DNA from 2 places in the Paenibacillus sp. ATY16 genome. Region 2 is predicted to be linked to the other one. Evidence: riboswitches for the same ligand, from Rfam matches in the RefSeq annotation. Region 2 holds a riboswitch; the other holds the start of a gene.

Region 1 (7,604 bases), on a different contig from region 2:
CCGAAGCGATGGTCCCGAGGACGATAATCATATAAGCGGCGGGATTTAACAGATTGCTAAGAGCGGCACCCTTCAGCGTCATACCGACCAGTACCGCTACGAGTCCTAATATAATACCGATAATTGTAGAATTTTTCATCATGCACCCCGTCCAGTACGTTTTCGACAAATCTCTAGTACTTATATCGACAAGTTATCGTACGGAAATTAGACTTTCAGAAATGATTTAAGAGAGAGAGCGTTAATTTTCGTGAAAATGCGGTAAAATGAGTATAGAAGATAATTATGGTAAAGGTGGTTGACCTATAGTGGGAGTTAGACATGCAAGAGAGTATGCAGATATATTGAAAGAACTGACGGAAGCGGTTAGCGAAGTAGAAGGAAGCTACACGTTTTTCGAGATGGAAGAGGAAGAGTGGGCGGCGCTTGGGGCGGACGACCGGCATGAAGTTATGGAGGCGCTTGCCGACGATGTGTTCTTCGGGCTTGGCGAGCAGCCGGTAATCGAGGTAGGCAAAGGATCGATTACGTACCATCCGAAGCATCATGTCATTGAAGTGTCGCATGGAGACAACGTGACCCGGATGATTCGGTTGACATAAAGGCAACAAAGGGAGAGCGTGAGCGTGACGAACGATTGCTTATCAAATACGACGTTACCGCAGACGCTGCAGCTGGATGGCGAGCAGCTGTCTGCTTTCTATCAGCCGATCATTGCTCTTGATACGAGAAAAGTGGTTGGTTACGAGGTGCTGGGGAGAGCCTGCAAGGACGATGCCGTCCGCAGTCTGGGGCCGTTTTTCTGCGACGCCTCCGTACCTGTCGAAGATCATATCGCGGTTGACCGGATTTTGCGTGAACAGGCTTTTCGGAAAATAGGCGAAATTCCGCAGCCTCCGATGCTGTTTATTAATTTGAAGCCGAACTGGATGCACCGGGGCGTGCAGTCTGGGGAGATTTACACCTTATCTCTGCTGGATAAATATCGGATTGATCCCCGCAGAGTCGTGATAGAGATTACGGAAGAAAGCTTTAACGGCGAGATCGAGGAGCTACGAGAAATTATCGATTTATACCGCTCCAAGGGCTGTCTGATTGCGATTGACGATGTTGGCAGCGGCTTTAGCGGGATGGACCGGATTGCCCTGATTCAGCCGAACATTCTGAAAATCGACATTCATATGCTGAAACGGAGTGCGAGTCACGACGGCTATCTGGGTACGCTTCGTTCCCTCTCCGCGCTGGCTGACCAGCTTGGGGCTTCGCTGCTTGCCGAAGGCGTGGAGACCAAGCAGGATTTGGCGAGAGCGATCCAAGCGGGAGTCCGGTACGTACAGGGCTTTCTGTTCGCGAAGGCCGAGCCGGAGTTCGACGAGCCGTCCCGTTTTTCGGCCCTGCTGGAAGAAGAACTGGAGGCGCACCGGCAGCTGCAGCTCTATTCGGAGAACTACTGGAGCTATTTGTCGGACAGGCTGTCCGGCAAGATCGACCGGATTGGTCATCTGGAGGAGCTGGAGGACGAAGATAATGAATGGATCGTCCGGCTGCTGCAGGAGTTGGAGAACAACAGCATCCGAGTCTATCTTTGCAGCGAAGACGGCATTCAGATCTCCTCCAACTATTCGAGAAGAGAAGACGGAAGCTGGCGGCGGGAGGACGAATACTGCGGGGCCAACTGGAGCTGGCGGCCGTATTTTGTTCCGAATGTCGTGCAATTAAACGAGAACCGCCGCTCCATGGTTTCCCGCGCCTATACCGATCTGGATTCAAGGGCATGGATTCGGACGGTATCGGTGCTGGTGAAGCCCGGCATTATTTTGTTCGTTGATATGAAAGATCCCGAGCCTGATTATTACCGGCTATAGGGATATTAAAGAGTAGACTGGTACACCATACAATGGAACTCGGCTGGCCCTTGCGGCGTTGGCCTTACATACGTATCTTCAATGGCAAAGCCGGCCCGTTCGTAAGCGCGAATGGCCCGCGTGTTCCAGGTCAGCACCTCTAGGTCAATGCTGTTCTGAGGGGCTCGGCGAAGAGCTTCGCGGATCAGCAGCCGCAGAAAGCCGGGGCCGATGCCTCTTCCGCATAAAGCGGGATGAAGGCCGAGACCTAGGCGGGTAACGCCAACAATGGGAAAGAATTGGGCAAACCCGATCAGTTCCCGGTCGCGATTCACGACAGCCGCATATTGCATGCGTCGCAGGACGGGGTCGCCGAATTCGATCTCGTCCTTTTGCATCGTATCCCATGCCGGCCAATGGTAAAGATCGTAAGGCGATTCGTATTGCCATTCGCAGATTTGCCGAGCATGATCGATTTCCATCGGCTGGATAGTCATGTCCTCCAGTGATGGTTTATAATGTACCTCATCAGTAAAATTAGTCATGGATCTACCCTCATTAATAAGAATCTATAAGTTTCTTTCCATTATAACATTTCGGTAATCGACTTCATGAGGATTTGGCGAAGGACAACGAAGGAGAACTTTTACGATGCGGAAATTAATAGCGCTTGGCTGTTTGTCTTATCTCGTAATTGGATTAGCTCATGTTGTGGGCGGGTCGGTAATGGAGCAGATGCTCGATAAATACGGTTTGTCTTATGACGACGGCGGGCAATGGATGATGAATCAGTTTTTTGGTTTTTTGGTGGGCGTATTGCTGTCCCCGTTTATTACGTCCAAGCTGGGCAAAAGAGGGGGAGTGCTTCTCTCGCTTGGTCTCCTGACGCTTGGCGAAGCGGCTTACAGCCTTACTCCCCACTCCTGGGGACTGATGCTGTTCATCGCCTTGTTTGCCGGGTTCGGCTTTGGCATGACGGAATCCGTCATTGGAGCCATGGTCATTGATCTGGCGGAAGAAAGCGGCAAGGCCAATGCGATGACGAAGCTGGAAACGTTCTTTGGAATCGGCGCTTTCCTGATGCCAACGATGGCAAGCATATTGATCCGATACGATGTATGGCAATTATCTTTCCCGATACTCTCGGCACTAGCCGGCATTACCTTTATCTTATGGATGACGATCTCGTTTGGGCCAATCGACGATAAGATCGGTTTTCATGCCAGAGGGAAGAAGGCGTCGGCGGAGCGGGAAGCTGGCGAACTGCGTCCAAAAGGGTGGTTCGGTTATAAGAGAGCTTCGATTCCGTTCCTGCTGCTGTCGGCGTTATTTTTCGTCCTCTATGTTGGCGTGGAAATGAGCTTCTCCAATTATCTGCCTTCCATTATGATCGAACGCTCCGGCATGTCGGAGGCGAATGCCCCTTCCTCGCTTAGCCTGTTCTGGGGCACGATGATCCTGGGGCGTCTGTTCGCCGGACGGCTGGCGGATCGTGTCGGATACATCCGCTATCTGTTTGTTGCGATTGCCGGAGCCTGCGTCGTTATTCTTGCGATGGGGGCCGTTGGGCAGTTAAGCGGCATGATGGTTCTTGTCGGACTAAGCGGATTGTTCTTCTCCGGCGTATTCGGGATTGCTCTCGTATTCGCGAACGGATTAATTCCGGGGATGACCGAGCGGACAACCAGTCTGCTTGTCGCTTGCGGAGGCGTAGGCGGGGCGATCTTCCCGAAATTAACGGGATGGATGATGGACAACTATGGTGCGGACCGCACGGTCTGGATTCTTGGAGCTTTTCTAATTGCGATGTTTGTCGTATTGCTTGCGATGCTGGCGCTCGGCCGGAAGCAGCAGACGGCAGCTGCCTGAATAGAGTAGCGGGAAACAATAAAGCCGCATGCGGTTTGTCCGGTGGGACAAGCTGCATGCGGCTTTATTGTAGGAATCCTGCCAATCCGCCCCGATGGAAGCGGCTGCTTGATTCTATTGTTCGTCGGCATATTTATCAAAAGTGCTAGGGTCCATGACACGTCGAGCAGTCACATACCGGTTGACATAATAAGAGTCACTAAGGTTGCTTATCGTAACGCCCTTGCTGGACGATGCATGAGCAAACTTGCCGTCTCCTACATAAATGCCGACATGAGATACACCACGACCGTTCGTGTTGAAGAACACGAGATCTCCGGCCACTAGATCGCTTTTTGCGATCTTCTTACCTGTTTCAGATTGCGAAGTGGAAGTACGAGGAAGATCGATGCCCATTTTGTCGAAAACGTAAGAAGTAAATCCGGAGCAATCGAATCCTTTCGTGGATGTTCCACCTGCAACGTACGGCGTGCCAATCAAGTTGCTGACAATGCCGTCCATTTTGGAGTCTGCGAAAACGCTTCCAGCCTGAAAAGCCAGCATTAGCGCAAGTCCAAGGAGTAGTGCTGTAACCTTTTTCAAAGCGGTAAAGCTCCTTCCAATGCCGACGAGGTTAGCTGTGGGGTTCGGTTGAAGGATCCCTATGACTTCTCGGGCGCCGATAGAATCATTCGGACGTCGAAGTCAATTCACCCAGAGGTGGTTCCCCCGTTTCCAGTACAAGGAATTAGGCAGTTTGTTTTATGTACTTGGTAACTATTCGGTAATTTTCGTTTATCTCCTCCTCTATACGGCAATTTCTAATAATTCTCATGCAACCTTTTGACTAATGGAAGCGGAAAAGCTTGTATCCTGCGGTTAATAGTCTTCATGTAGGGCGCGCAGACTAGCAGAGAAGCCCTATAAAGATTTACTAACTCTTTACTATGTGGTTTTGCTAGCCGATATGTTGATTTATTTGGAGAATGGCGGACAAGCGAGCCCGAAAAAACGCGAAAAACCCGCGCTGCGACTAGGTCGCAGGGCGGGCTGCTTCTATAATTATGAGAGAATTTTAAACTTCCTTTGATCTTAAAATGTCGTATTGGGAGGCTAGAGTCCATACTTTCATAAGGGTACGGACAAGATGATAGCCTTGGTGGACAAGAAGGGCGATAAAGCCGGCCCATACGAGGGAGAAGCCGCTGACAAACAATCCGATTCCCGAGCCGATCGCCCACATGAGAAGCGATAACCCGGCAAAAGGCAGAAGATGCTTGACTGCTGTGCCAAGAGATTGGAAAATGCCGCCGGTCTTGCCGCTCGTTGCCCCGAGCTGCATGGCCAGGAACAGCAGATGGAGCAGGATGCCCCATAACAGCCAGCCACCTACGGCAGGAAGGGTCTGCTGCAGCAAGGCTCCGATCGAGCGGCTGTGAAGCAGCGCTTCAAGCCCCTTTGGCGCCAGCCACCATGCGGGAGCGAGAGCAAGAATCGTCTCGATCCAGTAGAGAAGGGTAACCGGCTTCCATGCCCGGCGGATACCTTGCAGGAACTGCGTTCCTCCCGCATCGGTCGCATGCTGCAGGGAGTAGAGGAGCCCCGCGTTAAACAGCGGAGAGAGCAGCATTCTTGCGGCGAATAAGCCGCCAAGCAGCCACAGGTACGGAGTAAGCAGGTCCGTCTTCATAATCTGGAACTGCGCTTCGCTCAAAAATAGCTGGACGGCCGCTTTGGACGGGGAGTGATCCGGGAACCGCCGCAGCAGCGGCGCAACTACCGAATCGATAAACCGGTACAGGAAGAATCCCCATAGCAGCTGGTACAGGAATAGCAGAATAACGATATAGAAGTGCTTGATCGTAAGCCGCCAGCCTTGCCTCATATGATTTTTCATGGCTAATCCTCCTAAAATTGCGAAGCAATTCTTAGCTACCACATAAGAATGTATAAGTTTCGAGCAAGCCGGGAGAACAAATTCTTATTGCGATAAAACCTAGCTCTAGACGCGGTCGCTCTTCTTCGAATTCTTCGATAGAGGTTTTCTCACCAGCCCAGTAATCCGAGCAGACCTTGAATGACGTTGGAAGCCCCAAGACTCCAACGGGTACGCGTGACCTCGGATAAGTCGGCCTTCATATAGTCGTTGATATGCTTATTGTCGAGCACGTTTGTATGCTGCGGATCGACAGCTACCCATTCTAGCGGGGAGCTATGGACAACTTTGTACTGAACTTGAGCCTCCGTCGGATCCCAGGACTTCGGAACAATGGTGCCGTCCTTGAACTTCAGGACAACCGGAACCGTACCGTTATAGCCGCCGTTGCGCTGAAGAGAGATAACCGATTCATACATCCGCGCTCCATCCTGCTCGACAGGATGGACAGTAATGGACTCTACGGATACGTCCGCCATCTGATTGCCGTAGACATATTGGTCGAAGTAATTGGTCCACTTTTGTTTGGTAACCTGCTCGACAACGCGCTGGAAGTCGGTGGTGGTTGGATGCTTGAACTTATATTTCTGGAAGTAGGTTCGCATAATCTTCTGCATCATTTTCTCGCCGACCTGCTTCTCGATGCCAATTAGCACAAGCTTTGCCCGCATGTACACATTTTCAGCATAGACGTTATTGCTCGGATATGCCCAGGATGGCTGCTTGAGCGGAGCGGGGGCCGTCATATAGCTCGCTTCCAGCGGAAGGTTGGCTTCGATGCCGTATTCGCTGGCCATAACCTTGTCTTCCGCATAGCTTGTAAAGCCTTCGTCGAGCCAGGCTTCTTCGAATTCATTAGAGGCTACCATGCCGTACCAGTATTGATGCCCGACCTCATGCACAACGGTCCTCTCGAGACTGTAGCCCGGATTGTCCGTCTCGGCGGCGAAAGCCGTGACGAGTGTCGGATACTCCATTCCGCCGGAGCCGTTAGCTCCTTTGGGAGGGACTACAACCGATAAGGTCGAGTACGGATACTCGCCATACCATTGCCCGTACTTGGAGAGCGCGGATTTGGCGGCATGCATATACCGGTCCTTCAATTCCTCATGCGCGGGATCCAGATACAGCTTTATGCGCACACCCGGAATGCCGGGGCCGGATAACGTGTCTTCATAATAGATAAAGTCCGGAGATGCGGCCCAGGCGAAGTCATGCACGTCATCGGCGTAGAACTGATAGAATGCCCGGTTGCCCTTTTTCTCTACTGCCTTCGTCTGAAAGCCCGTTGCTGCAACGGTATAGGATTCCGGCACTTGAATGCGGACGGAATAAATGCCGAAGTCGCTGTAAAACTCGGAGTTGCCGTGGTACTGATGCGTGTTCCAGCCTTCTGTGGTACGGCCTCTTGTCCCCGCTGTCTCGTACACGGCCAGCTTAGGGAACCATTGGCCCGCCATCACGTAATTGCCGGAGTAGCCCATGCGCGCGAATACTTCGGGCAGCTTCACCTCAAAGCCCATCTCGAGGGTAACCGACTTGCCGGGGGCAACCGGTTCGGGCAGTTTTAGCTTGGCCAGCGTAAAGTCATTCGGATTGTTGTCATCGGGCTGAACATAATGCAGCCGCGGAAGCAGGCTTTCTCCTTCCGTCGTCTCCAGCGTAAGCAGCTTCATGTAGCCCTGGCTTGCTTCGGTTGCTTTATCCGAGCGCAGCTTTCCGCCGGATTCCTTCATAAACGTGGTTTTGTCCGACATGAAGGCGTTCGGATAGAGGTGGAAATAAAGCTCGGACACCGTCTTTTTGCCGGGGTTCGTCCAGGTGACGGTCTGCTGGCCGTCGAGATACCGGATATCGTCGCGAAGCGATACGTTGATATGGTACTCGGTGATCCGCTTGCTAAGCGCCTGCGGTTTAGGAGCCACATTGTCAGCGTCAGGTTGGGACGAGGCAGGCGGCTTGGCCGATTTTGGCGC
Region 2 (7,604 bases):
GGCTTGCGTTATGAATCATTTTGCCGTTGCCGATGTAGATGCCGACATGGCCTACGTCTTTATGATTTTTCGAGCCGCTGTTCCAGAAGAACAGAAGATCGCCTTTTTTGAAGTTGCCGTAGCCTACTTTTTTACCTACTTTAGCTTGATCATCATCATCACGGTTAACCAGAGTAACGCCAACATTAGCAAGTTTATATACAAGCGCTGTGAAGCCGGAGCAATCCGTAGCGTAAGGGGCTTTTTTCTCTTGACGGTTCTGCCAGCTTACATAGTTCACTTTGCCTTTCAGGTTCAATGCGGTGGAAACAATCTTGTTCCTCTTTGCATCCGCAGACATGGCCGCATCCGCGGTTGTGTGCAACAGGGCCGTTACCGGCAAGGCGATAGCTACCAGCAGCATAGCAATTTTAGTCATGAATTTCATTTCAATACTCACTCCCTAACTTGTTGATAGGGCTATTATAAATTGGCTCAGAACCCCAAGGACACCCGCAAAAATTGGCAACGAGCGGTAAATGAAAGCGTTAAGAATGCTGTAATCTAGGCGTTTCTTGGGTCTTAACCACTTTCTGAGAATGGATGAGTCTTTGATGAGTATTTTCTTACTTGTTGCGTCCTATCAACTATGCTATAATCCTGATTTTTCATATTTCGTGTGCGAAATAACGCAAAAAGCCCGTTCTTCCATCAAGGAAGAACGGGCTTGGAAAAATGATCTCTTCTATTATAGTGCTTTCAAAGCATTTGCAATTTCGATACATAAATCCTCGGCCTGCGGCACAAAGCCCAGTCGGTCAATAAAAGCATGCGTACATCCCTTGTACCGGATCGTCTTGACCGGTACGCCGGCTGCCGCAAGCTGCCTGCTGTATACTTCGGACTGAATGCGCAGCCCGTCAAATTCAGCTCCTACGCACAACGTACGCGGTAATCCAGCGCTGTCAGCCAGAAGCGGACTGACATAAGGATTACGGACCTCCTCCTCATGCGGCAAATAAAGCTCCCAAGCCTTTCTGCCTTCCGGGTCGGCCTCGGTCGGCCGTCCAATCCCCAGCATCGGATCTATCATCGCCCTCTGCTCATCCGACATCTCGAATTGGGACAGCTCCCACTGATAACCGTTCACCCCGTTAAGGAAGGTCACGCACGGATAAATGAGCACCTGCTGAGCTACCATGCGAGTACCCAGATCCCGGTCCTTGGTTGCTACGGCGGCCGACAGATTGCCGCCGGCACTGTCGCCGCCTACCGCAATCCGGTTCCGGTCGATGCCGTATTCCTCGGCATGCTCGTAAATATATTGAACGGCATGAAAGCAATCGTTAAATCCGTTAGGGAACTTACGCTCCGGAGCCAAGGAATAATCAATATTAAAAACTACGGCATCGGCCAGCTCGGCAATCAGCCGGCAAGGGTTCTCCACCGCAAACACGGTACCGCCGATCCAGCCGCCGCCGTGAATATAAATGAGACAAGGTTTATTAGGCTTCCGCATCGATTTGCGCGGATAATACCGCCATAGGCCAACCTCATTGTCGCCAAGCTTTACGCGTTCGTATCCGGTGTAAATCTCCACCGTATTCAAATTACGGTTCGGAAATCCCATGGAATCGCGTATAAGCCGAAGCTGCTCCTCCGGCGACGGAGGCTGGGCTGGGGCAGCCTTTTGTTCCCCCGCCCATTTCCTAATAATCTGAAGCTCGTAGGGATCCAGATAACCGGCCCTTGTCTCTTCCGGATTAACCTTTACAATAACCTGCGTGCCGTTCAAGTTTGCTTCTTCCTGCTGAGCCTGCAGGGCGTTCACGATTTCCTGGCCGTATACTCTCATTGATAGAAGCCTCCCGGGATGTGAAATACGATCCCTTCTTACTTCTCCTTTTGCTTATGAACATCCTTTATTTATTCTTGGCAGGCTGACCGGACGGCAGATAGACCATATGATCATCGTGCTCCGACAAATCCTCCAGCCAAGATGCTTCAGGAGGACAATCCAGCATGATAAAACGGCCTTTTCCTTCTTCTTGATAGTGATGGTATTTCACGTAGGCTTTGCCGCCCTCTATATCCAGCAATTCAACCTTGCCATAATCATGGGCCATCAGAAGCCGGATCCGCTTCCCAAGCTCCGCGGTTAGTTCTTTTGCTTGCTGAACGATGGAGAACTGCGTTTGCAGGGATAGACTAGACTCGGGATAAGAAGGATTGGGACGGTTAATGATAAAGGAATAGGGCGAAACCCCAGCCTGGGACAGCTGATCGATCAGCTTGCCTAACAGAAGAGGATCATTGTTAACGCCCTTGACAATAGGGGTTTGATTAAGAACGATTACGCCCGCCTGGTGAAGGGCATTAAAGGCTTTCTTCGCTTCGGCCGTTACTTCCCTCGGATGGTTAATCGTGGTCATTAAATAGATGCGTTTCTCCGGACTCGAGAACCGGCTTAACATCTCTAACAGTTCATGGTCCTCGTAAATCCTCATCGGATTATGAACCGGCATTCTGGAATCCAGCCTAATCGTGCCGATATGCTCGATATTCCGCAGCTGCTCGATTATTCGGGTCAGCTTGGAAATACCTAACATCAGACTATCGCCCGTCAGCACAACCTTATGAATTTCGTTATGTTCGGCGATGTACGCAATTCCTTCCGCTGCCTGGGACACGGGAAGAAGAACCATCGACTGATAAATGTGCTTGCAGCCGGCAGCTTCCCAAGAAAACTCCTGAAGCCCGTGAGGGGCTTCCCCCGCAGCCGCAATCAGATGCTTGCGGATCGGATCCTTCGGATCATCCCAGTCAATCAGGTTTAAGTAATAATCATTGACGCGAAAATGCTTCTTAAGCCGTTCTCTTTCCGCCTCCGACAGACCTGCCGATCTACCGTTATCGGCCATTGGTTGTACCATTTCGCATCCCTCCAAAAGGTTATTAAAAGCATCACCTATGCCGGGAAGTCCATCCCACCTCCACGAAAAATGAAAAAAAAGACCCCCGCAGCACAGAGCATGGATATGGTCTGTGCGCAATTTGGGCCTTTAAAACAGAAAAAGACCCAGCAAGGGTCTATCGTTTGCAATGTTATTCGCAAAAGACCCATCTCAAAGCTGACGAGGTTAGCTGACGGACTCGGGATAGATGGTTCCCTACAGCCGATAACCGGCTGATTCGCCCCAAAAGATTGGTTTCCCCGCTTCTCGGCAACGCCGAGAACTAAGCTTATTATAATTATCTCACAATTCGTAATATTGTCAACAATTAATCAATAAAAATCCCCGCCCAATTTCCCGAGGAAGATTGGGCGGGGTTATGTTAAATCTCTGCGGTCATTTCTTATCCACTTGAAGAAGAAATAAGTGCTTAACCGAAAACGTATCCTTGATGGTATCCTCCGAAATAACGTTCAGCTTGATGAGACCGGCGATTTTGGAGGTATCGGGCTTCGAGAGCAGCCGCCATACATCGGGATCGGGAAGAGCAGCATACAGCTTGCTCTCATCGAATTCCTTGCGCTCCTGGGAAACAATCTTCACCTTGTAGCTGCCTACTTCCAGTTCGGAGAGGTCCAGCTCGGCGCAATGCTGTATAATTTCACCGCGCAGCTCGGATAATTCCTGCTCGATTTCCTTCTGCTTTTGCTTAAGCTGATAATAACGCCTGACTTTGTTATCCTCCACCTTATTCACGCTCCTCTTCATCATATGTATGACGGGGAGCGCGGAATTAGGACTGGATCTTGTCCCGCTATTTAGGGACTAATCCTCTCTTTCGATAGGCCCAATGATTCGTTGGGCCATGTCCGCCGCCGACGGTAATGCCGTCTTCAATGGCGGCTTGTATATAGGCTTTTGCCTGGCGTACGGCTTCCTCGATATCAAGCCCTTGAGCAAGGCCTGCAGTGAGCGCAGCCGAATACGTACAACCGGTGCCATGGGTGCGGGCCGTTTCGATCCGTCTGCCTGCCAGCTCGCTGTAGCCGCTGCCGTCGAAGAGCAGATCCACCGCTTCGGTTCCCGCTTCATGCCCGCCCTTGATCAGGACATAACGGGCGCCAAGGCTGGACAGCTTTTTCGCCGCTTCAAGCTTGTCGGCCTTGTTGCGCACGGCCATACCGGTCAGATGCTCGGCTTCCGGAATGTTTGGCGTTACGATCATCGTCAGAGGCAGCAGCTTGCGGGTTAAAGCCCGCACGGCCTCTACCTGAAGGAGCGACGCGCCGCCTTTTGCGATCATAACCGGATCGACCACAACCTTCTTCCAGCCGAAGAAAGCAATCGCCTCGGCTACTTCCTCGATAATCTCGGCACTAAACAACATGCCGGTCTTTAAAGCGTCAACGCCGATATCGCTGCCGACGGAGTGAATCTGGGCCTTTACCGCTTCCTTGGTGAGCGGGAATACGCCTTGCACGCCAAGCGTATTTTGCGCTGTAATCGCCGTTAAAGCAGACATCCCGTAAGCGCCAAGCTCCTGGAACGTTTTTAAATCCGCCTGAATGCCTGCTCCGCCGCCGCTGTCCGAGCCGGCAATCGTCAAAGCCCGGGCTACATTGCCGTTTATGGATTCCGCCATTTGTATTTCACCCCGTTTATCGTTTAGTAGGAAAACCGTTCCGGCGCAAACGCCGGCAGCCTGCTGCCGTTATCGATATAATCGGCCACAACTCGTGCCGTTACCGGACTTAGAAGAATGCCGTTGCGGTAATGGCCCGCCGCCATAATGACGCGGCCGCCCGATTCCTCTAGCGGTCCAAGCAAAGGGAAACCGTCCTGCGTGGATGGCCGGAGGCCTGCCCAGCGGTGGAACGGCTCCCGCTCCTCCAGAAACGGAAACGCCTGCTTGTTCCATTTGCGCAGCCGCTCGATTCCACGCTCCGTAACGGTTGTATCAAAGCCCGCCACATCCTCGGAAGCTCCGCATACGAGCGTACCGTTTTCTTTTGCAACCAAATAGCCCTGATTGCAGAACACCATGTGCTGGACCGGTTTTACTTCCGCTTCATAAGCGCATATCTGACCGCGGATCGGGTACACCGGAATACGGATGCCGAATACCTCCTCAAGCTCCTGTGCCCAGGCGCCGGAGCAGACGATCAGCCGATCCCCGGTAAAGCTCCAGCCGGTCTCGGAGGTAACAACGACATCGTCGCGCCACTTATCGACGGTTACCGAGCCTAGCTGCTCGAAGATTCGAACGCCGGTCAGCCGGCATGCCTGCTCAAGCGCCAACACGTAATCCGGCGCGTACACATGGCTTTCCTCCGGCGTGTAGAGAGCGGCCTTCACCTCGCGGGACAACATCGGCTCCTGTCGGAACAGTTCATCCCCTTCCAGCACAATACCGCTTGATCCATGCTCGTTCTGCCAGAGGCGACGCCCTTCCAGAGCCAGACGATCCGCCTCGTGATAGGCAATATAGAGACTGCCCGAATCGGTGTATTCGAACGTCCGCCCGGATACCTGCCGGACCTCGTCGCGCCAGGATGGGTAGAGCCGCAGGCTTTCCCGGCACAGGCGGAAGAAATCATCCGGCCCTTCCACATTTTCCGAGTAGGGGGCAAGCATCCCGGCCGCAGCCCCGGAGGCCTGCCCGCCGCAGCGGCCAATCTCCAGGACGATGACCTGATGCCCCCGCTTCTGAAGCTCGAAAGCGCAGGAGAGACCCACTACGCCTCCGCCCATAATGACAATCGTTTCTCCCATGATTAGACCAGCTTTCTATCTTGTAATCGGCGGGTTACTTCACAATAAACTGCTCGTGACCGCTGCTTGCCGATGCGTAACGCTTTTTCGAAATCCGTCCCGATAAATACGACAGACGCCCCGCTTCAATCGCCAGCCTCATCGCCCGCGCCATGCCAACCGGATCCTTCGCTTTGGCAACCGGCGTATTCATTAAGACGCCGGACACGCCAAGCTCCATCGCCTGCGCCACGTCGCTGACCGAGCCAAGGCCCGCGTCCACGATAATCGGCACCTTCGCTTCCTCCACGATCAGACCGATATTATACGGATTCAATATACCAAGCCCGGTACCGATCGGCGCCGCTCCCGGCATGACGGCCGCCGCTCCGGCCTCCTCCAGCCTTTTGCACAGGATCGGATCATCCGATGTGTAAGGGAGGACCGTAAAGCCTTCCTTGACGAGAATTTCCGTTGCCTTCAGCGTCTCGAGCGGATCGGGCAGCAGCGTGCGCTCGTTGGCGCTAATCTCGACTTTAATCCAATCGCTTAGCCCCGAAGCTCTTGCGAGCCGGGCAATACGGACGGCTTCCTCAGCCGTGCTTGCGCCGGACGTATTCGGCAGAAAGCGGAAGGTTTCCCCTTCCACATGCTGCAGAATCGAATCATCCTCGGTTGAAGCGAGGTTAATCCGGCGGATCGCAAAGGTCAGCACCTCCGCTCCCGACTCACGGATCGCTTCCTTCTGCACGTAAGGGCTTGGGAATAATCCCGTCCCGATAAAAAACCGCGAGGTGAGTTCATGTTCCCCGATACGCCATACATCCTTTTTCATCCTACGTTCAGCCTCCCCCGACAAAATGAACCAGCTCTATCTTCATCCGCGGCCTTACTTCCGTATCCGGCCACTGTTCCTTCGCGATAATCTCGCCATCCGCTTCAACGACGACCGGACGCCCTTCCAGCCCGAAATGATGAATGACATCCCCGATCGTGCGGGCATCCAGCTCTTGGGACTCGCCATTAACGATCAGCAGCATGCGACTCTCCCGCCCCTTCCAGCTTGCGGAGGAAGGCCTGGCACGTGCCCGCGACATCGGAGCTTCCGACAATCTCGCTCACCGCGCAAATTCTTGTTGCTCCTGCCGCAAGCACTTCATCCACGTTGCCCAGCTTAATTCCGCCAATCGCGACAAAAGGAATGCGGACCTTTTCCGCTACCTGCCGTACATATTCGACCGTTACCGGATCAACGACATCCACCTTCGTCTTTGTCGGGAATACAGGCCCCACGCCGATATAGTCGGCGCCTTGCTCTTCCGCAAGCAGCGCTTCCTCAATCGCATGGGTGGAAATGCCGATGATTTTATTTCCGACGCGTTGTCTTGCTTCCGTGAGCGAGACATCGTTTTGCCCGAGATGGACGCCGTCGGCGTCTACTTCCAGCGCTATGTCGATATAATCATTGACGATAAACGTCACGCCATATTTCCGAGTCAGCTCCCGCAGCGCCTTCGCCTTGCGCAGCACCTCTTCGGGGCTGCCGTCCTTATCCCGCAGCTGAATAATATCCACGCCGCCTTTGATTGCTTCCTCCATCACTTCCAGCATGTCGCGGCCGGGATGGAATTGTTCTCCCGTGATCGCATACAGACGAAAATCCTTCATCCTGCTCTCATCTCCTCTATGTTCAATATCCGATATATCTCGCGTACAGCGTCTTGGCGCGGACAAGATCCTCCGTCCCCTGCACAAGCACCCTGCCGTCCGGGAACAGCACCAGCCGCTCTCCTTCCGGCAGCTCGGCTTTAAGCAAATAAGCGTTAAGCTCTACCTTCACCGCAGCCGGCTCCAGCCGCTTGCTCCATTGTCCCAAATCCAGTTGTCCATGTCCGCTGATCTGAACCGTGCTGCGGCCGC

Evidence for each region. A riboswitch is a leader RNA that binds a small molecule or an ion and turns the genes downstream of it on or off. The one in region 2 is predicted to bind cyclic di-AMP.
Region 1: linked by a shared signal. The riboswitch ahead of CFI03_RS25265 (C40 family peptidase) and the one ahead of CFI03_RS19850 (KamA family radical SAM protein) in region 2 are both predicted to bind cyclic di-AMP.

Annotation. Positions count from the first base shown of each region.
Region 1 covers NZ_NMOK02000047.1:22,364-29,967, forward strand. Annotated here, with positions in the region: gene motA (flagellar motor stator protein MotA) at 1-139, opposite strand, end outside; gene CFI03_RS25245 (hypothetical protein) at 309-602, shown strand; gene CFI03_RS25250 (EAL domain-containing protein) at 627-1,865, shown strand; gene CFI03_RS25255 (GNAT family N-acetyltransferase) at 1,871-2,389, opposite strand; gene CFI03_RS25260 (MFS transporter) at 2,496-3,713, shown strand; gene CFI03_RS25265 (C40 family peptidase) at 3,828-4,295, opposite strand; cyclic di-AMP (ydaO/yuaA leader) riboswitch at 4,301-4,457, opposite strand; gene CFI03_RS25270 (hypothetical protein) at 4,768-5,589, opposite strand; gene CFI03_RS25275 (M1 family metallopeptidase) at 5,739-7,604, opposite strand, start outside.
Region 2 covers NZ_NMOK02000033.1:259,010-266,613, reverse strand. Annotated here, with positions in the region: gene CFI03_RS19860 (C40 family peptidase) at 1-427, opposite strand, end outside; gene CFI03_RS19855 (alpha/beta hydrolase) at 728-1,834, opposite strand; gene CFI03_RS19850 (KamA family radical SAM protein) at 1,902-2,912, opposite strand; cyclic di-AMP (ydaO/yuaA leader) riboswitch at 3,095-3,233, opposite strand; gene CFI03_RS19845 (hypothetical protein) at 3,330-3,701, opposite strand; gene thiD (bifunctional hydroxymethylpyrimidine kinase/phosphomethylpyrimidine kinase) at 3,748-4,575, opposite strand; gene thiO (glycine oxidase ThiO) at 4,599-5,705, opposite strand; gene CFI03_RS19830 (thiazole synthase) at 5,740-6,519, opposite strand; gene thiS (sulfur carrier protein ThiS) at 6,527-6,724, opposite strand; gene thiE (thiamine phosphate synthase) at 6,708-7,352, opposite strand; gene CFI03_RS19815 (thiazole biosynthesis adenylyltransferase ThiF) at 7,375-7,604, opposite strand, start outside.